Regions from separate parts of the Ningiella algicola genome, predicted to be linked through region 3. Evidence: predicted binding sites of a transcription regulator. Region 3 holds the regulator's gene; each other region holds the start of a gene.
What was found. Region 3 encodes LexA, which represses DNA repair genes until DNA is damaged. Its sites were predicted from a motif close to TACTGTATNNNNATACAGTA; they were not measured.
Positions count from the first base shown of each region.

Region 1: a site for LexA is predicted at 4,519-4,538, ahead of PN836_RS15455 (YebG family protein). Genes of this name have one in related genera too.
Region 2: a site for LexA is predicted at 4,271-4,290, ahead of imuA (translesion DNA synthesis-associated protein ImuA). Genes of this name have one in related genera too.
Region 4: a site for LexA is predicted at 2,260-2,279, ahead of cphA (cyanophycin synthetase). Genes of this name have one in related genera too.

Region 1 is NZ_CP171821.2:3,548,771-3,555,013, reverse strand. It holds gene PN836_RS15470 (GspE/PulE family protein) at 1-1,846, shown strand, start outside; gene PN836_RS15465 (helix-turn-helix domain-containing protein) at 1,863-3,734, opposite strand; gene PN836_RS15460 (HAD family hydrolase) at 3,883-4,446, opposite strand; gene PN836_RS15455 (YebG family protein) at 4,583-4,876, shown strand; gene PN836_RS15450 (MBL fold metallo-hydrolase) at 4,918-5,670, shown strand; gene tldD (metalloprotease TldD) at 5,731-6,243, opposite strand, start outside.
Region 2 is NZ_CP171821.2:3,068,632-3,074,874, forward strand. It holds gene PN836_RS13370 (error-prone DNA polymerase) at 1-1,962, opposite strand, end outside; gene PN836_RS13375 (Y-family DNA polymerase) at 1,979-3,466, opposite strand; gene imuA (translesion DNA synthesis-associated protein ImuA) at 3,480-4,256, opposite strand; gene PN836_RS13385 (DUF885 domain-containing protein) at 4,388-6,181, opposite strand; gene PN836_RS13390 (DUF1820 family protein) at 6,186-6,243, opposite strand, start outside.
Region 3 is NZ_CP171821.2:2,857,572-2,863,814, forward strand. It holds gene coxB (cytochrome c oxidase subunit II) at 1-766, opposite strand, end outside; gene lexA (transcriptional repressor LexA) at 1,259-1,885, opposite strand; gene plsB (glycerol-3-phosphate 1-O-acyltransferase PlsB) at 2,111-4,543, shown strand; gene ilvA (threonine ammonia-lyase, biosynthetic) at 4,540-6,156, opposite strand.
Region 4 is NZ_CP171821.2:2,640,401-2,646,643, reverse strand. It holds gene tnpC (IS66 family transposase) at 1-250, shown strand, start outside; gene PN836_RS11380 (hypothetical protein) at 258-593, shown strand; gene PN836_RS11375 (ribbon-helix-helix domain-containing protein) at 585-689, opposite strand; gene PN836_RS11370 (alpha/beta hydrolase) at 1,183-2,034, shown strand; gene cphA (cyanophycin synthetase) at 2,407-5,223, shown strand; gene PN836_RS11360 (Mur ligase family protein) at 5,256-6,243, shown strand, end outside.

The DNA of each region.
Region 1 (6,243 bases), 690 kb from region 3:
GTGTATTCCCGTTATGAACGCAGGCGTGATGATGGGCGTGATGCAAATCATCAACAAAAACGACAGTAATTTTGACCAAAACGACCTTGATGTCGGAATGCAGATAGCGGATATTTTAGGCGATAAATTCCGATACGAGCTGGGGGGAACAAAGAATCCCTTCGATTACTTAGCGCTCAGGGGGCTGGTGACCGATCAGATTGTTCAAGAATTGACTAAATCAAACGATGTGAAACATATCGTGACGCGTCTGACCAGCGAGCATCGCGTCGAAGAAAAAGACATTGGAAGCGCTTTGTCTGTGCATTATCAAGTGCCTTACATTGACTATCTTCCTGATACGTATCACATGTATCAAAGCGACAGTCGACTTAATTTGTCATACCTAAAACGTAACTTTGTTGCGGTCATTGCAGATGCGCATGAAAACATCATTGTGATTATGTCTGAGCCCAACAACGCAGCTCTGTTAATGGAAATAGAAAGCGCACTGGGCATTGATAGCTATGAAATCGCAGTATCCTTGCCTAATCATGTACTCAAATACTTGGGTGAAAACGTTGGGGGTAGTGGTCCAGGTGAAATGGATGACATCTTGGATGAAATCGGCACTTCATCCGATGAAGTCGACGAACAGTCAGACGACTTAGGTGAAGATGCGCCTGCGGTGGTTCGTTTAGTCAGCCGTGTGCTACATGATGCGAAACGACTCAACGCTTCAGATATTCATATTGACCCAGAAAAAGGCGGTCCCACTAGAGTCAGAATGCGCGTTGATGGGGTTGTACGAGATATCAATCAAGTGCCCGCTTCGCATCACAACTCGGTCGTTGCGCGAATAAAAATCATGTCTAGCTTAAACATTGCCGAGAAACGAATTCCACAGGATGGCAAACTTGCTTTTAAACTTGGCGGTGAAGCCGTTGAGGTGCGTGTTGCAACCATCCCTACCGTTGCGGGTGAAGGCGTAGTCATGCGGATTTTGGCGACAGGTGGCGCTATGCCAATTGAGAAAATGAACCTTTCGCCTCGTAACATGAATATGATTGAGACCATGATCAAGCAACCTCATGGGATCATGCTGGTGGTTGGGCCAACTGGTTCGGGTAAAACCACCACTTTGCATGCAATTTTAGGCTATTTGAACACGCCGGACAAAAAAATATGGACAGCCGAGGATCCTGTAGAGATTACCCAAGCAGGTCTTCAGCAGGTGCAAGTTAGTCCAAAAATTGGTTTTACATTTGCCAATGCACTGCGTGCTTTCTTGCGTGCCGACCCTGATATTATTCTTATCGGTGAGATGCGGGATAAAGAAACCGCCCATGCAGGGATAGAAGCGTCACTTACCGGTCACTTAGTATTATCAACACTGCATACTAATTCAGCTCCGGAAACCATTACACGTTTGTTAGATTTAGGATTGGATCCAGTGAATTTCTCAGACGCGTGTGTCGGTATTCTTGCGCAACGCCTGATCAGAACACTTTGCCCAAGTTGTAAGGAAGAATACCCTGCGAGTGAGGACGACATAGCCTTCCTTAAACGCCAATATGGCGAGGAGTATTTTGCCGAGCTTGAGCTTGAACAAGACATCAAACTGCACAAAGCGAAAGGCTGCGATAATTGCGGCGACACTGGCTATAAAGGCCGAACGGGCGTGCATGAGCTGTTGGGTATGACCTCTGAACTACGCTCCTTAGTGTATAAAGAGTCTGCCGTGTCGGAAATGAAAGCTCAGGCGATGGGTGACGGCATGCGCACACTGACGCAAGACGCCATATTGAAAGTACTCAAAGGAGATACCGATATCGCACAGGTTCAAATTTTAGGTGGTCACGACTAAAACACAAAGATACACCTTAGTCCGCCCTTGAAATAAACGAGGGCGGATAGCCATACCACTGTTTGAAACACTTCCCAAAATATGAGCTTGAGCTATAACCCACTTCAAAACTCACTTCAGTAATACCTTTACCTTCAAGCAATAGTCGACGCGCATTTTCAAGGCGATATTGACGCAAAAACAGTTTAAAACTTAAATTATAATGCTTTTTAATACGACGCTGCAGGGTCTTTTCACTCATGTGCATTAAAGTCGAAATATCAGAAACTTTGAGTGATTCGTCTTGATAATGTTCGCCTATTAAGCTTTCTAACTGTCTACAAAACATGTCCTGAGTCGCAAGTTGTTGAGTCTCGTAGGAGGTGCTTTGCGGCTCTTCAACCGTGGCTTGTGATTCCTTTTTATCAGACCGAGAGCTGTATGAATAAGTAAAGCCTTCACTTGCGTCATCTCTAGTATCATTATTCGACTGTTTATCAGCGCGCATCAATAAGCGCTTTGTTTCCAGCACGTTTTCCATTACCACTTTTAGCTCGTCAACATCTAAGGGCTTCTCTACAATGGCTGTTACGCCCGCGCTATATGCAGCCACTCTTGCTCTGGTATCAACCGAGCTGGTCAGCATAATTAGGGGCGTTGTAGAAAACTCATTAGAGGCTCTTAGAAACTCGGAGAGTTGAACACAAAGGGCGTTTTGCCAACTAAAATCAACGATAATGATGTCAGGCAAAATATCAAAGATATCAGCAAGCGCTCGGTCGATGGAACAAAAGGCAAACCACGCATATGATTCAGAAAAACGTTCGTCCAATTTGTTATGCACAGACTCGTGCTTACCGATGAATACCGCTTTTTTGCGCGCGCTCACTCGCACCTGATGGCTTGCAGAGCTTGACACTCTGGGGATTTTTTTAGCTAAATGAGGGCTGGGCTGCACCAGTTGGAGTGGCAACATAAGCGTTACGCTCGTGCCTATGCCAAGCGCAGACCTAATTGACAGCTCTCCATTAAATTGTCTCGCGACATAGGCAATTGTCGAAAGATCGAGTTGTGTTTCAGCATCAGAGAGTCGGCGCAAGCGAGGAATGTGCTTACGACTATTTTGCTGAAAGACTTTGTCTGTATACCTTGCACAGACGCCAGTGCCGTTATCATGAATAGTGAAGCACAAAAAATGCTCGTTTGCAGCGCATTGCAAGGTGATACTCGTACCAGCCGGATTATACCGAATGGCATTTAGAATCAGTTTACGCAGTAACTTATCGCTTATACCCGATGGCATATTAAGTTGCCCATTAGCTTGCTCGCTGAAGCTTAGCGATATGCCTGAGCGCATAGCGTAATCTTGCAAGGGTGGTAAGATATCTTGCACTATCTGCACGCTAGACACGATTTTAGATGCCCCACGGCGCTTATTTCTTGGTTGTGCGTTATCAAACGATGGATTGTGGGCGAGATTGATGCCGTCAACTTGCTCCGTTAAGGCGTTTCGTCTCAATTCGTTTGACAGGTTTTTCAGTGTAATCAAGTTGTCTCTGAAAGGCGTTTGGTACACGGAACTATATCGCTTTTTATCCTTCATTAAATATTGTGAATGCAACATGCTATCGACGACTTTGTCGAGCATTTTTGACATATCAATTAATGCAGGGTCACCGTCATCGTTGCAGTCAGGGGATTTTATCTGCCTCGCGTTGCAATCTTGCTTTGACCTTTTGAATCCGAGATGAGCTTGAAGATATCGGAATACCGATTGAGATAGCCCTCGGCTCGCATAAATGATGCACAAGATTAGCAGCGTGAAGACACTGTAGATGATTAGCTGTGCCACCGTCACAGTGACTGAAAAGAACTCAGGATAATAAGATAGAGGCTGAGAGATTTGCATATTCAATCCTTGAACGACAAACAATAACGATGACAAAGGTTCGTTCTTCGAACCAGACGCCTCAGATGCTAATAAGCGGGCGAAACCGCGACAATTCGATTTTCGCTGACATTTCTAAAATGTTTCTTAAGCTATTGAAATGATGAATTTATTCTTTGAATACTCGCGTCAAGTTATCTGAGTATCGACTGTAATTTGGCGAAAACGTGAACAACCATGCTTGCGCATCGGCATTGTGCGCAGCCTGTATATCGTAAATGTAGTCGCCGATGTAAGCGATATTTTCTGGCAAGTGTCCCCATAATGCAGCAATTTGTAAAATAGCGTGAGGATCAGGTTTTGGTGGTGCATCTTCTCGCGTTATCACGATATCTACTTCGATGTTGGTATTCTGTAGCTTGATATCTGTCGCGGCTCTGCAGTTTCTCGTCACTATGGCCAAGGGTAGGTCATGCGCTCTCGCCTGCGCAATAAAGTGTGTTGCACCTTTTATCGACCGCGCAGTTTTTGCATCTTCTAATTCATGTCTTAACACAAGGTCAATTGCACGTTTTTTTTCAAGTGGACAGGGTATGCTGTCAATATATGCCAGAATATCGCTATCAGTCGGGCAATTGAGTTCCGATTTTATCTGTTTGAAATCCAGATTAGCGTGCACCAATGTGTCATCCAAATCAAAAATAATGCCTTTTACACCACAAAAACTAAACAATGAGCGCTACTTCTTATCCTGAGTTCAGCTTATTTAATAGTTGATATTCCTTTAACAAGACCAATCTTTAAAACCTGTTTATTTATACAGTTGGTTATCGTATGATGACGTATGGATTTAACCAGAGGAGATCCACATGGCCGTAATCACGCAGTACGTGGTGCAACATAAAGGAATCGATAAATTGGTAACTACTGACAAAAAAGAAGCAGACCAATACGACAAAATGTTGGGCATCGCCGACAATTTAAGCCTTTATATTCAGCATAAAGGCATTGAGCTGGACGATCAGATTGCAGAGGATTTGTCGATATTGCTAGCCAAAAACAAAGATGCAGTGGCAAAATTACTCCGTGGTACGGATGCAGATAGCATACTGGAAGCAGAAAAAGCAGACATTGTAGACATGCAGCAAAAGAAACAAGCCTAAGGCTTACATAGCCCATCTTCTCTAAAGCACGTTAGAACACTTTGGCAAAAGTTCATCATTTAAAAGGCTACATTCAGAACATATACCTGATTGAGTACGAGCACGGTTGCTTGTTACTTGACGGTGCCTGCCGAGCCGATTTTGACTTGATTGAAAAGCACTTTGTTGAAGTGATGCATCGTCCATTAACTGACCTAAAAGTGGTAATGGTGACGCATATGCATCCCGACCATGCTGGCTGCGCACACTATCTGCGCGAACGCGCGGGCTGCTTGGTGATTTCAGGCGTGTTCGAGAAACAATGGTACGCGGGCTTGTCCGGCAGAATTGCTCATCTTATCGATATCGCATTAGCGCATTGGGTGGCTGGAAGGCTTAAACAGACTCGGCGTCGCATATGGTATTCATCGCAATTAAAGCCGGATATAATGTTAGACGATGGACAGCCAGTACCTCATTTTCCAGATTGGCACGCGGTTTCAACGCCTGGCCACACCAGCATGGATATCAGCCTTGCAAATCATAAAATGAAATACATATACATTGCTGACTTGATGGTGCAGGTGAAGGGTGAGCTCTGTCCGCCCTACCCCGTGAGTCTCCCCAGCGAATATGTGCAATCCGTTGAAGGGCTATATGACTTTAGTGATTACACGATTATGATGGCGCATGTTGAACCGCAACAAGTAGCGCCCAGCGTCTTGGACAAGGTTAAAATGCGCAGCCCTCGCAAGGCGCAAAATAACAAACAGGCGATACTTAACCGGGCGAAAAAGCTTGCGAGATTTCGCTGAATTCTAATTGAATTCGATGCTCAGCAAGATCTTGCTAAAAGTAGCAATATTGCCTGTTAGCTATGCAGTACCACCCACCGTAATTTCATCAATTTTTAAGGTCGGCTGACCTACTCCAACTGGCACAGACTGACCGTCTTTACCACACACGCCAACGCCTGCGTCTAGTGCTAAATCATTTCCAATCATCGAAATTTTTTGCATCGACTCTGGGCCATTGCCGATTAGCGTTGCGCCCTTGATAGCTTGAGTGACTTTGCCTTTTTCAATCAGGTAAGCTTCAGAGGTAGAGAATACAAACTTGCCAGAGGTAATATCAACTTGTCCACCGCCAAAATTCGGTGCATAAATGCCCTTATCGACACTGGCGATAATTTCTTCTTGAGAATAATCACCTGCGAGCATATAGGTGTTGGTCATTCGCGGCATCGGCAAATGTGCGTAAGACTCTCTTCGACCATTTCCTGTTGGCGCAACGCCCATTAAACTCGCATTCATCTTATCTTGCATGTAACCGCGCAAAACACCATCTTCGATTAAGATATTTTGCTGAGTCGGCGTACCCTCATCATC
Region 2 (6,243 bases), 210 kb from region 3:
AGCAAGCTGTATAACCTGTTCTTGAAATATAGGCACGCCCATGGTGCGCGACAAGACGGCTTCTATTGCTTTAGAAGGATAGCTAACCGGCTCTTTACCATCTCTTCTGCGCAAATAAGGGTGCACCATATCACCTTGAATAGGCCCTGGCCGAACGATGGCAATTTGCACTACCAAATCATAGTAACAAGCGGGCTTTAACCGCGGCAGCATCGACATTTGTGCGCGCGATTCAATTTGGAATACACCTACCGTATCTGCCTGTTGAATTTGTCGATATACTTGCTGGTCATCGCCTAAACGGGTAATAAAAGCGATGCTGCAGTCTTGCTGATAGTATTTTTTGAGCAAATCAAAAGACTTGCGGATAGCGGTGAGCATGCCAAGTGCGAGCACGTCTACTTTAAGTAAAGCTAAACTTTCTAAATCGTCTTTATCCCACTGAATAACCGTGCGTTCATCCATGGCGGCATTTTCAACCGGCACCAGCTCATACAATGGCCCTGCTGATATGACAAAACCGCCCACATGTTGCGATAAATGCCGAGGAAAGCCAATAAGCTGCTCTACCAGCGTAATAAATTTGCTCGCAAATTCTGACTCTGGCTCAATACCGAGCTCACCTAGCTGTGACTGCCAGCTAAGCGTGCGGTCGCGGCGATTAACGTTTTTGATAAAAAAACCCAAATCGGTGGCGTTGATTCCCATTACCTTGCCAAGTTCTCTAAGCGCACTTTTAAAGCGATAGCACACTACAGTAGCCGCCAATGCAGTGCGCTGGCGCCCATATTTTTTGTAAATATACTGGATAACTTCTTCTCGACGCTCATGCTCAAAATCCACGTCAATATCAGGTGGCTCATTACGCTCTTTTGAGATGAAGCGTTCAAACAGTACGCTAATCTGCCGTGGATCGACGGCGGTGATTTCTAGGCAGTAACATACGATGGAATTGGCAGCAGAGCCTCTACCTTGATAAAGAATGCCTTGGCGTTTGGCAAATTGAACGATGTCGTAAATGGTTAAGAAAAAGTGCTCATAGCCTTGCTCTTTTATTAGGGTGAGTTCCTTTTCAATCGTGCTGCGAATGTTTGCGCAGAGTTTTTCTCTTGCGCCAAAGCGAAGCTCAATGCCCTTTTCTACCAACATACGTAAATATTCACTAGGCGTCATACCTTTTGCAACGACTTCTGCCGGATACTGATAGGCCAGTTCTGACATGCAAAATGTACACGCTTGTGAAAGGAGTGCGGCATTGTTTAACCAATGTGCAGGATATAGCTGTTTTAGCTTATTCATTGGGCGTAAACTGCTTTCGCCATTGCAATGTGCTTCTCGCCCTAGTGCTTTAACATTTACTCCTTTGTCGATGGCTTGTAAGCATTGCTGCAATGCAAGCCTTGAAGGGTCATGCATGCAAGCGGCAGAAGTGGCGATAATATCCAGTTCAAACTGCTGAGCAAGCGACTGGCAATGGGCAATATATTCTTCTTCGTTTGCACATAGCCAGCGTTTTACAGCTAAAAATAAGCGTTCTTTAAAATGCTTTTGTAACCACTTAGCCCACTTAGCGTCTTTGCTTTTGCCACTTGGTAACCATAGGCAAAAGCAGTGTTTAATACTTTTTAGATCCCATTCGCTAAGCTCATATTCTCCTTTGCTAGCGCGTCGCCTTGCGTTGGTAATGATTCGACAACACTCTGAATAAGCCTGGCGATTAGGGCAAATCAACACCATAGTTTGCTGTTGATATTTAAACAGGCTACCCACAATAAGCTTAATTGGGATATGATTATTTTTGATTTCAGTATATGCCCTTACCACTCCTGCCATTGAGCATTCATCGGTGATGGCAATGGCTTGATAACCTAAAAAATACGCTTGACGTATATACTCCTCAGGATGAGATGCGCCATATAAAAACGAAAAGTTAGATTGGCATACTAACTCAGCAAAAGGCATGTAATGCTCAGTGGATTTAGACGAAGTAGCCATGTAAATACCACTTTTGCTCAGGCGTTTTAAATACCCATATTTGTTGGCCTTGCTCGTTTTGACCAATATAGTAATCGCGACTGATTTTATGATTATCCCACCAGCCTGACACGATGCGCTCTGGGCCTTTGATCACTTTTATCTTATGTTGCAAAAGCTCAGGGTGTTTGAGTAAAAGACCAGGCCTGTCAGCAAAAATGCTGACTTTGTTGCTGACGGTTGCAGCCTGATGTTTTGCTTCAAACTCGGTTGCTGCTTCGGGTCTAAAGTCGTTTACAAATTTTAAACCACTGACTTTGGGGGTAAGCTTGTTGCTACCGAGTTTGCTGCTTAATCTCGATAGCAATGACATAGCTGCAACGTGAGTCGATTTACGAGTAAAAAAGTCATCATGCGTACTGTGTGCTTCTTCATGCTTAGGGCAGTGTAGAGCAATAGCGTATATGGGTGAGCTAAAAGTGATTCGCTCCATCTTTAAGGCGATGATATCTAGCCATTCTTTGCTCTGGTAAATCGGTAGCGCGCTATTAAATATGATATTGAGCGCTTTGTGTTCGCGCTGATGAAAGTCAATATTAATGCTGATGCAGTGGGCGTTGCGCACATATAAGAAGTGGCTAAGCTTTTCCAGAGCATGAGCAATCACGGGCAGTAGCTTGTCACTAAGCGAAATTTCATACATTAACTCAATATAATCATCGTAGCGCGTGAGTGGTTTAAAAAACGTGACTTTAGAGGGCGCCTGACCGCGTAACTCTGAAATGATCCCCAAACTGTGTCGGGTTACTCGATTCGCAAGTTCTGATAAAGGCAAAGTATCTAAATCGGCAACGCGATGAATGCCTATGCGTTTTAATTTTTCTAAATCTTTGGGCTGGATGTCAGAATAAGTAAGCTGACAAGTTTTAAGTACTTGCTCAATCATCGCTCTTTGGCTAATGTTTTGATTGACGTCTTTATTTTCGCTATGCATAACGACAAAACCTAAGCCTTGTTTAGCCATTAATTTAGCCGCTTGAATAGAAAAGGCGCTAGCGCTCGTAAAATGATAATTATATTGCTCAATACAGCGCTGAATGCATGCCCAATAATTGTCTAAACCGCCGTAAAGCTTCAACATGTTTTGCGCCCGTAAAATAATGCCGTTGGGAGGGCTCAATACAATGTCGGAGGTAACTAAATATAAGCTATTCGCTAAATGCTCTAAGGTATTTTGTTCTACTTCAGCGCGATATTCATGCAAAATCAGATCAGGGTAAAGCAAGCTAGCGCTGGCAAGACCCATCCCTGTTTTTATGCCTCTTTGATGGGCACTTTTGTTCACTTGTACAATTTGATTTTCTTGTGTTTCGTATATACCGCGAGGCTCGTCAATAGACGCACTTTCAGCTTTCTGCCCTTGCTCAATAACATCAAGCTGAAGCCTTGGGAAGTGTAGATAAATCCACAGTGAACGTGTATCAAATTGCATTTTTTATCACCCATCAAGAACTTGGATGTTTGGGTGAATACACAGGTGAATGTATCGCTGAATGCGATTGAATCGATACCACTTTGCCAAAGGGTTTTTGTGGATTTTTAAAGTGCGCACGAGTCCGGCATTTAAAAGGCACTTTGACTTTCACAGCAGGTTTTGCCCAGCCGATCTTTTGCTTGTTAATTTTGATGTGTAGCTGTTCATCTTCTCGTTTTAAAGATAAAGATAAACTTAAGGGCAAATTTTGCAAAGCTCGCTGGCTATTATCAAACCAAAAACACTGACACTGCCCATGTAGCGACGCTAATTCAAGTTTTCGTATTTGTGTATGCTGTAAAGACTGCTGCCATAAAAACACACTCGCACAGGCCCCGCTTTTTGCGCATTGCTCTGCACTCCAAAGAGCCTCTTCCGGTGTCTCTGGATTGATGACAATTAACCGCGATAAATCGATATTTTCTGATAAGAAAAATTCAGCATTGAGCATAAAAGGTGGCGCAATAAATACCCATAGTTTGCTGTCTGCATGACTTTTTTCTCGGGTTTTATTACGATTATTATTGTCGCGCTGTTGCTTTAGCACACTCAGCATTAAGCGCAACTCCCCACAGCCTAACTGGCTGCTGATATGGACCATGCCTGATGCAGGAAAGCCTCCTGATAAGGCATTATCTAATTCATCAAAACCGGTATTTAAGCCTGTTGAGGCTTGTTGTGTTTGTGCAGTGCTTTTGGCTGTCCATACCCATTGCTTACTTTCCAACTCATGCAAAATAGGATTCATATGGCACTCATTTATACTGTATGTTTATACAGTATAAATATTTTACTTAAGTGATCAACTGTTTCTCATGCCTCAGCGGCATGAGAAAGGTAAGCGACTTATTTGCAAAGGTTTTTTAGTTAGAAGATAGCTTAACTAGCATTGGAGCTTTGAAGTGCATTCTCAATAAAGGTATCGATTTTACGCTCCAAAATAAAAAGAGGCACTGAGCCGTGTGCAAGCACTTCATCGTGAAAAGCGCGAAGATCAAAGGCTTCACCTAAGGCAAGTTCAGCTTTTTGTCTTAGCTCTTTGATTTTTATTTCGCCAATTTTGTATGAGAGTGCCTGAGCTGGCCACGAAATATAGCGGTCAATTTCGGTTCTTACGTTATGCTCACTAAGGGCAGTATTCTCAAGCATATAATCCATGGCTTTATCACGGCTCCAGCCGAACACATGCATGCCGGTATCAACGACTAAACGGCAGGCACGCCACATCTCATAGCTCAAGCGGCCAAAGTTATCATATGGGTCTTCATATATACCGACTTCAAGTCCAAGAAACTCAGAGTATAAGCCCCAGCCTTCGCCAAAGGCTGAAATGTAGGTCTTGCGACGCACTTGCGGTAAATCTTCCATTTCTGCTGCAAGAGATATCTGAAAATGATGGCCAGGAACAGCTTCGTGAAGCGTGAGCGCTGGAAGAGCATAAAGTGGTCGCTTGTCCAGTGCATAGGTGTTTACCCAATAATAGCCTGGATCGCTATCGCTACGCGGTGAAATATAGCGACCGGTTGTGTATTTAGGTGCGATGCTGTCGGGTACAGGTGCGACGCCGTAAGGCGTGCGCGGCATCTTATAAAAGAGTTGAGGCAGGCGTGCGTCCATCTGCTTTGAAATATATGATGCGGTGATGATGAGCTCTTCAGCCGTTTTCGCATAAAACTGCTCATCGGTGCGCAAAAATTCAATGAATGCATTAATGTCGCCGTCAAACTCAAGCTCATCGACTATTTGCTGCATTTCGCTTCGAATGCGTGCAACCTCTGCCAGGCCGATATCGTGTATCTCCTTAGCACTCATATCGGTTGTGGTGAAATATTTAATACGATTGGTATAAAACGCTTTGCCATCAGGCCATGTGGTTGCGGCTATATTGGTCTTAGTATTTGGCTTATACTCATCAACAAAGAAATCATAAAAAGCCTGATAAGCAGCTCTTACTTTGCCTACTTTTTGCATGGCCAAGTCTAAGCTTTCTTCGCTCATTAATTCGCTACTTGCCTTAGCAAAAGGCAGATAAAAAGGGTGGGCTTCCAGCTCTGGCTCAAGATAGGGTTTGATAGAGTCTTCATAGCCTATTAGTACGACTTGAGGCTGTGAATGCTCCACTGCCAAGCCTTCGCGCATGTATTCGATGTTAAGCTGGATATTAGTCACCGCTTCATCGAGTAACTGAAGGTAACTTTCAAGATCGTCGGCATTTAATAAACGCGTATTATCAGGAATTCTGCCTAAACTGCTATGAAAGCCATATTCAGATGTGATGGGCACGCGATAGCTTTTGAATTTGAAGTTATCAACGTAATTACTTAAGCGATAAACTTGCATCAAATAAGAGATTTGATCAGTATCGTCTAAGCTGTTGATATCTATATTATCAAGCTTGCCTAAATATACGTTAAATCGGTCAAAGCGCGCTTGCATGGCTTGCATGCTGATGTCAGTCAGCGCTCTACTTGGTGTGCGTCCTTCACTTCTTGCCAAAGAGGGAAACTGAGATAACTCATACTCCCAAATATCATCGAGCAAGTGATGAAACTCGCTTTTTATGTCACTGGACGGGTTTTGCTCGGATTGCGCAAACCCTGGGTTTGAAACAAAGACGATACCGCACAATACATAAAACAGGAAAGCTGGCAGCAAGCTCAATGATGTTTTCATAGAATCACTTCTTCGGGGTATAAATTGGCGAGTGTAGTGCGGTGACTTTATCAGAAAGTTGA
Region 3 (6,243 bases):
CTTCTTTTGCTCTTAGCGCAATCGCTTCTTGTTCATCAATCCAAGCATCGTACTCAGCAGGGTCTTTTGCAATGACCACAATCGGCATAAAGCCATGGTCTTTTCCGCAAAGCTCGGCGCACTGTCCACGATACACGCCCGGCTCATTCACATTTGTCCAGGCCTCGTTTATAAAACCGGGGTTTGCATCTTTTTTAACTGCAAAATCGGGCACCCACCACGAATGAATCACATCGTCTGAGGTAATTAAAAATCTGACTTTTTTGCCTGTGGGGATCACCAGCGGACGGTCAACTTCAAGCAGGTAGTTCTCGCCTTTGGTAAATTTGTTTTGGATCTGTTCGCGCTGAGTCGCAAGCGTTGAGAAAAACTCAACGTCATTATCCATGTATTTATAATGCCACTTCCATTGTGAGCCGGTGACTAACACAGTAATATCTGCCTTCGACGCATCTTCCATTTCAATTAGCGTGCTCGCAGCCGGCACCGCCATCGCTATCAAAATCATGAAAGGGACCACAGTCCAAGCAATTTCTACTTTTACGTTGTCGTGGAAATTGGCGGGTTTAGCGCCTTTGGACTTTCGATGCTTGATCATAGAATAGAACATGACACCAAACACCAGCACAGCGATAACCACGCAAATGTAAAACATCATCATATGTAGACCATATACATCTTGGCTGATGTCAGTAACACCCGGTCGAAGATTAAGATCAGAACGTTCACTTGCCGCTGTAGCAAGCGCTAACATGGGTGAACTCATTAATATGGCAGTAAAAGCTAATTGCAGCGACTTCACACTGGACTCCCGAAGTTGTGTTTAGCGAGTCAGCTCTCTTAGGTTCAGTTTACAGTACGACCGAAATTATGTGGCTGACTTTTCGTCATGTTATTGATATGTGAATAACTGTGTAATGATTAATCAAACAATAGCTTAGGTAAAGCACTTTTTGTAGGAAAACCTTCGTATCACATCGTTAAACCCATATTTTTGCTGAATAATTAAACAAACTGAAGTTTTTGACTTAAAATCTTTGTATTTAATGTGAATATTTTGTGACAGGAGGGTTAACTAAAAGAATCATTGAATATCCGAAAAGAAGGGATGATGTTGATTGTAATCGCATCAATCGACGAAACACGCCGTTGCGGTCACAAACAGCCTATGCGATTCTCAAGGCACTACTTGACTATGCTTCGCGCGAGCGTATGGAAAGGAAAAGGCCGCTCAATACGACCTTAAAAATCTGGCAGCCTAACTGAAATTCACATTATCGCGAATGACGCCAACGGCTAAACCCTCAATCTCAAAATGTTGAGAGCGTAAATCGACCTCGATAGGGGAGAACTCCTCGTTTTCTGCAATCAAGAAAACCGTAGGGCCTCTCTTTTCAAAGCGTTTAACCGTGACATCCTCGTCAATACGCGCAACAACGATCTGACCGTTTCGGGCATTGTTGGTCTTGTGCACGGCAAGTAAGTCACCGTCCATGATGCCAATGTCTTTCATACTCATACCGTCAACTCGCAGTAAAAAGTCTGCGCCGGGGTGAAACATGGCAGGGTCTACTTTATAGTGTGAATCGACATGCTCTTGCGCCAAAATAGGTTGCCCGGCCGCTACTTTACCGATTAAAGGAATGCCGTCTTCTTCAATCTCGTCCTCTAGTGGGCAATTTAGGCGAATGCCACGAGATGTTCCGGGGAGAATTTCTATCACGTTCTTTTTAGCGAGAGCCTTAAGGTGCTCTTCAGCAGCGTTAGCTGATTTAAACCCTAACTCGCGAGCGATTTCAGCGCGCGTTGGGGGCATGCCTGTGTCTATCATCGTAGATTTTATGAGCTTAAGAACTTCTTCTTGCCTGGGAGTTAGTGGACGCATAACCAGCCTGTTTTTCTATACAGTTATTTGCAGTATATCGCGATTTGTATAAATGACAACTGCTTTGAGCAAATCTTAAGCGACTTCAATGGCGCGCTGTCATGCGCTTGAGCTACCGTGATTGCACTGTGAAACAACAACGGCGCATTTTTTATCCAGACTATTTTAAGTATAAGCGAGCAAAAGCGTGCTAATATTTGCGTCTTGATTCGCTTAGGAGCCATTATGCAAGCGCTTGGCAACGCTCTTCGTTTTCTTATTTCAAAGGCTATCGGGTGGCTGATATCTGTTAAAAGTGTACCGGCCGATATTGAGAAAGAGTTAGGTATCGATAAAAACCGACCTATTTTATATCTATTGCCGACAGAATCATTTGCCGACCAACTTGCGCTTCACAAATCCACCCAGGCGCTTGGCTTGCCGAGCCCCTATGATGGCATCGAGATTGAAGGCAAGGAGCGAAAGCGTCGTTACTTTTTAACTCGTCCGCAAAGTCTATTTACGCGTCGAATTGCAAAGACATCAATAGAAGATGTGTTTACTGAATACTTCCATATTCACCGTGAGCATCCTGAATTAGATTTACAAATCCTGCCTGTCTTTATTTCTTGGGGACGCTCCGCTGGCAAGGAAAAAAGTGGTTTTGCTCAACTTTTAGCCAGCAAAGCTTCACCTAACTGGCTACGCAAGTTAATGATCGTCTTGTTTTTTGGGCGTGACAATTTTGTGTCATATTCGCCAGCAGTGTCCACCAAACAAATGGCCGAGCTGCACGGCAGCGATAAGCAAATTGCGCAGAAGCTGGTGCGTGTGGCGCGAACCCATTTTCAGCGTAAACGACAGACTCTAAGTGGCCCCACCCTATTAGAACGCAGTACGCTTTATAACAGCATATTGGGCGCGGATTCGGTTAAACAGACTATCTCTGATGAAGTTAAACAAAAAGGCAGCAGTTACGAGGCTGGGCGAAGTAAAGCGGTCAAGTACATAGATGAAATTGCCGCAGATTATCGTGAAGGTTTGATTCGTACTGGCGATCGCGTACTCACTCGTATCTGGAACAAAATATATGACGGCATTGATGTAGGTCATGCTGAACGAGTGAGAGAACTTGCACAAAATGGCCATGAAATCATATATGTACCTTGCCACCGCAGTCATATGGATTATTTGCTGCTCACCTATGTCATTTATCATGAAGGCTTGGTGACGCCGCATATTGCTGCCGGAATTAATCTTAATTTCTGGCCTGCGGGTGGCATTTTCAGGCGTTGTGGCGCGTTCTTTTTGAGGCGTAGTTTTGCCGGAAACAAGCTCTACACAGCGGTGTTTCGCGAATATCTGGAATTACTATTTAATAAAGGTTACTCAGTTAAGTATTTTCCTGAAGGCGGACGAAGCAGAACCGGGCGTTTACTGCCACCTAAGACCGGCATGCTAGCAATGACGCTGCAAGCGATGACCAAAGGCATAAACAGACCCGTATCGATAGTACCGGTATATATTGGTTACGAGCACGTTATGGAAGTGAAAAGCTACATGAAAGAGCTCAAAGGAAAGACAAAAAAGAAAGAGTCCCCTACACAGGTATTTTCTGCTATTCGCAAACTCAAAAACTACGGCCACGGCTTTGTTAACTTTGGAGAACCTATTCAGCTAAACCAGTTTCTGGATGAAAGTGTGCAAGACTGGCGTAAAGATAAGATGGAAGACGACAAAAAACCAAAATGGCTCACGCCTGCGGTTAATCAACTAGCTGACACCATTATGACGCGCATTAATCGAGCTGCTGCCATTAATGGCACGGCGCTTTTGGCTACCTGCTTACTCTCGTCTAAAACCCAAATTATGAGTAGAAAAGAGCTGGTTAAAAGTGTTAAGGACTACCTTAATATGTTTCAGCACGTCACTTATAGTGAAGACTGCACCTTGCCAGACGAGACTGCCGTTAATTTAGTTGACCGTACCCTTGCCCTTAACCGCTTTGAACAAAGCGAAGATAGCTTCGGTCAGATGGTCTCTCCAAAAGACGACAGTGCGGTGTTGCTGACATTTTATCGAAACAACGTGATGCATATGTTCGCCATCCCTTCTCTGATCATGGGGGCGGTGTTCGCCAACCTCAAAATGCAAAAAGCAGATATCCTTCGCCTTGTTGAGACTATCTTTCCGCTGCTCAAACGCGAGTACTTTATGCACCAAAGTACTGATGAAGCAAAGCAATATGCTGAAAAGCTTATCGATTACATGAAATCGGTGGGTATGTTGCAGCAGCAAGGCAAGTTCATTTGCCCACCGGCCGCCACTGACGAACGCTTTCACTCTTCGTGGTTATTAGGCCGTGCGATGCAAGAAACGTGGCAGCGTCATGCCATTGTACTGCATGTTTTAGAGACTGAGAAAGTCATTGGCCGCGCACAGCTTGAGCGACAGAGTCAAACGCTTGCTGAGCGCATGTCAGCCTTGTTTGGAATGAGCTCACCGGAATTCTACGACAAAAATGTACTTAGTGCGTTTGTGAATGCCCTGCGGGACAACCAGCATTTGCATCATCAAGATGATGGTAATTTGGCTTTCTCTGAGAGCAGCTTAGCACTCAAACACGCAATAACGCCCTTGGTGTGGCCAGAAATTATGCAGCATCTTGAGCAAATTTAAGCTGGCTTAACATCTGAGGCCAGAAAAAATTGATACGCCGGGTCTTGCGTATGTTCTTGCGCTGAATATGACCCGTGTTTTGCCTCAGTTAAGCTCTTTAAATGACTGTCGAATATCGCCCGTTCGCCGGTTTTAATGTCAAAACCGACCAAGACTAAACCTTGCGCTGCGCCGTGATTGCGATAATGAAATAAGGTAATGTTCCACTGCTCACCAAGAGTATCTAAAAAGTGCATTAATGCCCCAGGGTACTCAGGGAAGGCAAACGAAAACAAGGTTTCATTCAGTGCTACTTGTGGTTTACCGCCGACCATATGGCGAAGATGCAGTTTAGCCAGCTCATTGTCAGATAAATCAAAACACTGATATTCGTTATCGCGCAGTCGTTTTAACAGCGCCTCATACTCGCGCTTACCGCGTCTGAGCTTCACCCCTACATAAATGTGAGCTTCATGCTCATTGGCAAATCGATAATTAAACTCTGAAATATTTAACCCGCCAAGCGTTGCGCAAAATGCTCTAAAAGCGCCTTTTTCTTCCTTGAGTTTAACCGCAAACACCGCCTCTTTTTGCTCACCTAATTCACAACGTTCAGATACGTAACGTAAAGTGTGAAAATTAATATTCGCGCCACACAAAATGCCTGCGATATTTGCGCCTTCAATACCATGTTGTTTGCAGTATTTTCGCATCGCGGCAATCGACAGTGCGCCCGCAGGCTCGGCTATGACGCGTGTATCGTCAAAAATATCCTTAATAGCCGTGCAGATTTCATCATTGCTGACACTCAAGACTTCGTCCACATATTGCTGACATAGTCGAAAGGGTTCTTCACCAATTGTTTTTACAGCGACGCCATCTGCAAAAATACCCACGCTAGGCAGCGTTACCGGTTTGCCTGCTTCAAGCGCAGCTTGCAAACACGCTGATTCCTCCGATTCCACAGCAATAATGCGAATATTCGGATTAATTTGCTTAACATAAACGGAGATCCCAGCGGCCAAACCACCCCCGCCCACTGCTACAAATAAATAATCAAGATGCTGAATATGTTCCAAAATTTCCTTGCCAATCGTCCCTTGACCTGCAATCACATCAGGATGGTCGAATGGCGGGATCATCGTCATGCCGGAAGCTTCGCAGAGACTTTTAGCATGCTCGCTGGCTTGGTCAAAACTGGTCCCGTGCTGCACCACGGTGACGTATTCCTGCCCGAAATGTTTTACTGCATCCACTTTAATTTCTGGGGTGGTTTCAGGCATTACAATGACGGCGGCAATTTTTAGTCTATTAGCCGCATAAGCTACGCCTTGCGCATGGTTACCCGCCGAAGCCGTCACTACACCAGCCTGCTGCTGCGCGTCGGAAAGCTGAGCGATGCAGTTATATGCACCTCTGAGTTTAAACGACTTTACGGGCTGTTGGTCTTCTCGCTTTAAGAAAACGTGATTCTTGATTTGCTTAGATAAACTTGGCATTTTGACCAAATCGGTCGAAATGGCAGCATCGTAAATAGGCGCCTGTAGAATTTTGACTAAATAGTCTTGTTTGCTTAGGGGCTTTGTTTGCTTGGATACTGGGCTTTTGAGGCTTACGCCTGATTCTGTGCTCATCTTGCCTGTCTAATTCTAGCGAATAATAAAGTCTTGGTTGGCAGAATCATCGCAAACAATCACAAATAGGTCGAGCTTTTCATAACA
Region 4 (6,243 bases), 220 kb from region 3:
CCTGCGCGTTATCCCTATGGGAAGAAAGAATCACTTGTTCTGTTGGAGTGAACTAGGCGCAAAACAGCTTGGCGTCTTGCATACACTCACCGTGACGTGCAAATTACACAACATCAATCCGTATCACTACTTGGTGGATGTACTGCAGCGCGTCTCACAACATCCGGCAAAAGACGTTATCGATTTAACCCCTCGGCGCTGGAAAGTCCTGTTCGCAGACAAACGCCTGCGCTCAGATATAGAAAAGTAAGCACACCATGACAAATAAAGACATCAAAACCACGATAGACATCAGCCATTTATCCATTGACCAACTATATATACTCAATCAATTTGTATGTGAGCGCATAGATACCCTGCAAAAGCAGCAAGACGAAGCCGCGATTGCCATCTTACGACCTGGTATGAAAGTGCAATTTACTCATGACGGCACGACAGTCACCGGCACGTTACTTAAGAAAAACCGAAAAACGGTGTTGATTGCCAACGACAACGCAAAAACACATCACAAAGTACCGGCAGGCATAGTCAGGCATATTAGCGCTGCACCACTAGACCTAAATCAAACGGTTGTAAAGAACGGTCTAAAATGATCGCTTACCTTGTAATAGCCTAATGGCCTCTCGAATAACTTCGCTCTGACTACAATAATCACCGGCACTAACCAGAGTATTGATAAACTCATCCATTTTGGGGCTAGGTTAAAAAGTAATTGTTCGTGGCATTTGGTAATATCCATGTAAGTAAAATTCTTACAAAAAACATGCTTTGAAAAATGGATTTCAGCAAATTACTTTTTAAGTGAAAGTTGAATATCTGCGGGTAAATACATTGATCATATAGCTGAATGACTGCTCAAATAGTATATGACCATAGAAATCCAGTATGTCCCCTATCGAGGGCTTTGCGCTCATCCCTAACGCGGAGTCAACAGCATTAATTTGTCAACTTGAGTCGGATAGAGAGTATCTATTTGCAGCATTCTAAAGAAGATGGCTTCACTAATTCCAACGAATTACTACTTTCAGCCAAATACCAAGCAATTGAAATTTCCAACTCTAGAATGCAAATAGCCAAAATATTTAACCCTATCAGCAACGAAATGCATTCAAAGGCGTACTGTTTATTACCTTAAGTTTCTTTTTTGGTGGCGCAATGCTGTTTACATTAGGAAATATGAGCATGAGAAAAAAGTATCTTCGATTCTTCGTTTTGTTATTTGCTTCGCTATTTTTCACAGCTTGCTCTCAGTTGCAGTTCGCTATTGTAAACGCGCCACTATCGTTTTCAGACACAGAGCTAATAAAAAACATAGTCTTTACCGACAAGTCCAAAGATATAGGCCTTGACATAATCTCTCCCAGTAATCCGATGAATGCGCCGGTGATCGTCTTTTTTTATGGCGGTAGTTGGAAAGAAGGAGCCAAAGAAAACTATCACTTTGTCGGTAATTATTTTGCCGAGCTTGGTTACATTGTGGTTATACCCGATTATAGGAAATATCCACGAGTTAAATTCTCAGATTTTATGGAAGATGGTGCTGAAGCACTGGAGTGGACCAACAATAATATTGCAAAGTATGGTGGCAATAGAGGCGCAATTAATGTTATGGGGCATTCTGCTGGCGCACTTATTGGTGCATTGCTTGCAACAGATGAAAGGTACTTACACGCTAAGATAGAAATAAAGTCTTTCATTGGTTTATCAGGGCCTTATGATTTTGTACCAACCGAGGAAGACTTTGTGGATATGTTTGGCCCACCTGCTAACTATCCTAATATGCAGGTTACGACATTTATAGATGGTCAAGAACCGCCGATGCTATTCGTCTACGGCGAAAAAGACGATGTTGTAGGCCGTAGCAATTTGACGAAATTGTCGAAGGCCTTGGAAGATGAAGGCAATGTATTTGAAACCATATTCTATCCCGATTTAGACCATGCTGATACGGTTGCCAGTCTCACTTGGATATACGAACATAAGGCTCCCGTCGGCAAAGAAATAGCAGCTTTTATGGACAAGAAAGCTCAGTGATACACCTTAGTGCATAATAAGTGCTAGTTGGCTTTCATTTTTGTGCCAATTTAGATTTTAGTGCGCACTCAAGTCTGTTACTAAGGTTGATGCCAAATCGCTCTGCACCATCGGTAAGCGTTTTGTAAATGGAATATTGTGTATGCAATATCAAGAGCGCTCGAATAATTACGATCAAGAGTTAAACACATCATTGATCAAAACAATAATCTCCTTTGACTTTTAAACTGTTCAGTTTTTCAGTAGATTGTAGATGTCTCGCTTAGTTTTATTTATCTCTTCAACATATCGTTGTTTACTAAACGCCAGATTAAAGCTGAATAACATAATTGAAGAACTGATGTTCTAATCACTCTAATGGAAAATATGCGTATGAAAATTCTTAGTAAAAATGTCTATGTCGGTCCCAATATTTACGCAAATTTCCCAGTGATTCGCTTTCAAATAGATATAGGAGAGCTTGAAAACTGGCCCTCTATGAAATTAGGAGAAGAGTTTGTTAGTGGTTTGGTCGACGCGCTTCCATCGCTTCAGCAGCATGGTTGTTCATACGGTGAGCCGGGTGGCTTTATTCGTCGCTTGCGCGAGGACGAAGGTACATGGATTGGTCACATATGGGAACATGTCGCGCTGGAGCTACAAAATTTAGCGGGTTCAGATGTTGGCTTTGGTCGCACCAGAAGTTTGGGTGAAGTAGGTTGCTACAATGTCGTATATCAGTATCAGCAGCGAGATGTAGGTTTAGAAGCGGGTGCACTTGGTATGAAGTTACTCACGCATTTAATGCCTGAAAATGTCCAAAAAGCCATTGACGCTAACATTGAAGAAGACTTTGATTTTGCTGACGAGCTCAATAGTTTTGTGCGCATGGCTCAGCGCAAAGAATTTGGCCCGAGCACAGGATCTTTGGTCGCCGCAGCCGAAGAGCGCGGTATTCCATGGCTACGTTTAAACGAATACTCATTAGTGCAGTTTGGTCACGGTAAATATCAGCAGCGCATTCAGGCAACCGTCACTAGCCAAACCAAGCATATCGCGGTTGAAATTTCATGCGATAAGGAAGACACCCATAACTTACTCAACGACTTAGGCCTGCCCGTGCCCAAACAGCTTATGGTTTATTCAGCTCGCCAAGCTGTCAGAGCAGCCAATCGTATTGGATATCCTGTTGTCGTCAAACCGCTCAATGCGAACCACGGTCGTGGCGTTTCCATTAATTTAAGCAGCGACGAAGAAATTGAAGCGGGTTTTGCCGAAGCGCAAAAGTTCGGAACGAGCAAGGCGGTGCTCATTGAAAGTTACTTAACAGGTCTCGATCATCGAATGCTGGTGGTGAATAACGAATTGGTGGCAGTCGCCAAACGCGTCCCAGGGCATGTGGTAGGGGACGGCATGAACACGATTGAACAACTAGTGGATATAGTGAACCAAGATCCACGCCGCGGTATTGGTCACGAAAAAGTGCTCACGCGCCTTGAACTAGACACGCAGGCCGAAAGGCTAATGGCAGATGCAGGTTATGATAAAGATACCGTATTAGAAAAAGACCAAATATTTTATTTGCGTTCGACAGCTAATTTGTCAACCGGCGGCACCGCCATTGACGTCACCGATATTGTGCATCCAGACAATCGGGATATGGCCATTCGCGCTATCAAAGCTATTGGCTTAGATGTCGGTGGCGTTGACTTTTTGACTGACGATATCAGCAAGTCATTTAAGGAAATTGGCGGCGGTATTTGTGAATGTAACGCAGCGCCCGGCTTTAGAATGCACGTTGCGCCCAGTGAAGGTACGCCGCGCGATGTAGCGGGTAAAGTCATCGATATGCTCTTCCCAACCGGTAGCAAAGCCAGTATTCCAATTGCAGGCATCACCGGCACTAACGGTAAAACCACGACCTCTCGCATGCTTGCCAGCATCATGAAATCAGCAGGCTACACTACCGGTATGACATCTACCGACGGGGTTTATATTGATGGGCATTTGAGTGTGAAGGGGGACATGACAGGCCCCACCTCTGCGCAAATTGTTTTGCGTGACCCCAACGTAGATTTTGCGATTATGGAAACCGCACGTGGCGGCATTTTGAAGCGCGGCTTAGGTTACAAAAGCTGTGATGTAGGCGCCTGTTTAAATATTAGCTCAGATCACCTCGGTCAACGCGGTATCGATACCCTTGAGCAACTGGCACAAATCAAGCGCGTGGTGGTTGAAGTGGCCAAAGATGTTGTGGTACTTAATGCGGATGATCATCATTGCTTGGCCATGGCTGATTTCTGTAGCGCGAATCGTATTTGTTATGTCACCTTAAATCCTGGTCATGGCTTGGTGCGTGAACACATTAGAAGCGGCGGCATGGCGGTAGTGCTAGAGCAAGGTATCAACGGTGACATGATCACGATTTACGACAAGGGCGCCCACATTCCTTTGCTGTGGACTCACCTTATTCCCGCCACGATAGAAGGCAAAGCGACTCACAACGTGCAAAACGCCATGTTTGCTACTGCTATGGCATACAGTTTTGAAACTTCTTTGGAAGATATCAGGCAGGGGCTTCGTATTTTCAACACCTCTTTCTATCAAGCGCCGGGACGTTTGAATATTTACGATGAACATCCGTTTAAAGTGATTTTAGACTATGCGCATAACCCTGCCGCAATTAAAACGATTACCGATTTAGCGACGCGTCTAGATGTTGTTGGCAAACGCCGCATTGTCATGGCCATGCCGGGTGACCGACGTAACGAAGACTTTGTTGAAGCGGCTAGCATTATTGCAAACCATTTTGATGAGTATATTTGTAAAGCGGATGATGACAGACGCGGTAGAGGTTTTGATGAAGTGCCTACCATTCTCAAAGACACCTTGGTCAAAGAAGGCGTAAGCGAGAACGCGGTGCAAATTATTCCCTCAGAAAGTGACGCAGTTGAAAAAGCGCTTGAGGACTGTCAGAAAGGCGACTTACTGATTATTTTAGGTGACAACATTACGCGCTGTTGGAAGCAAATTGTTCACTTTAACAGCGGTGAGACAGCGGAAGCAGTTGGCGAAACGCCCTCTCAAGACTTCCCTGAGAAACTTTACGAACCGGTAGAGCATAAGTTTGAGCTAAGTGCGGGTGAGTCTATCGTGAAAGACGATCGCGGCGTGCGCTTGGTAATCGAACGCGATGAAGATTCAGACTAGGCCTGTCAACGCAAAAGGCAAGGGAGAAACAAATGCAGCTTGAGCTTGATGAGGTTCGCCGCTTAACTGGCCCAAATCTTATTTGGGATAAGCCCGGAGCAATCGTTGATGTGCTGTTCTCGGATATCGATGCCAATAAAGTGCTCTCTTGCTGGATGCGCTGGGCACAGAGATTTCTAAAGGACTTTGGCTGGAATCCAGAGGTACAACATCGATTTTATGAAGGCGGTGCCAGTTTTGTGCTGGCTGCAAATATGGATGAACTTTATACCGCATGCGAGCTAGCTGAACTTGCATGGGACTGCGCAGCGGCTGAGTTACAGCATTCGGTTTTACCTGATTGGCAAGGGCGCCTATATGAGCTTAAGTCTGAGTTAGCTGAAGAGAAAAACGCCGCACTTTTGGTACTAATGGATGCGGCAAACAAGCATCAAGTGACTTGCATTAGCGATGACGATGAAGTGAGTCTTGGCATGGGCGCTTCAGTAGATGTTTGGCCTGCCCGCAGTTTACCTGATCCCCAATCGATTGACTGGGCAAAATATAGTGACATACCGCGTGCTTTTATTACCGGAACAAACGGCAAATCCACAAGTGTTCGCTTGGCTGCACAAATCGCCAAATGTGCAGGTATTAATGCAGGCGTTACGTCGACTGACTTTATAAAAGTGGGCGATGAAATTATTGATACTGGCGATTATTCAGGCCCGGGCGGTGCGCGCATGCTACTCAGAGACAAGCGCACCGAAATGGCATTCTTAGAAGTGGCGCGCGGTGGAATACTGCGACGCGGTATTCCCGTTGAATCCGTTGATGCAGCGCTAATCACCAACGTTGCCGCTGACCATCTTGGCCAATACGGTATTAATACGGTGGAAGAGCTTGCTCAAACCAAGTTTGTGGTTGCAAAAGGTTTGCAGGGCATTGGTTGTTTGGTCGTAAATGCGGATAACAAGCTAGTGGTTGAGCAGGCTAAGGTCATGCATGCGCCTTTGTGCTGGTATAGCATGGATGAAAACA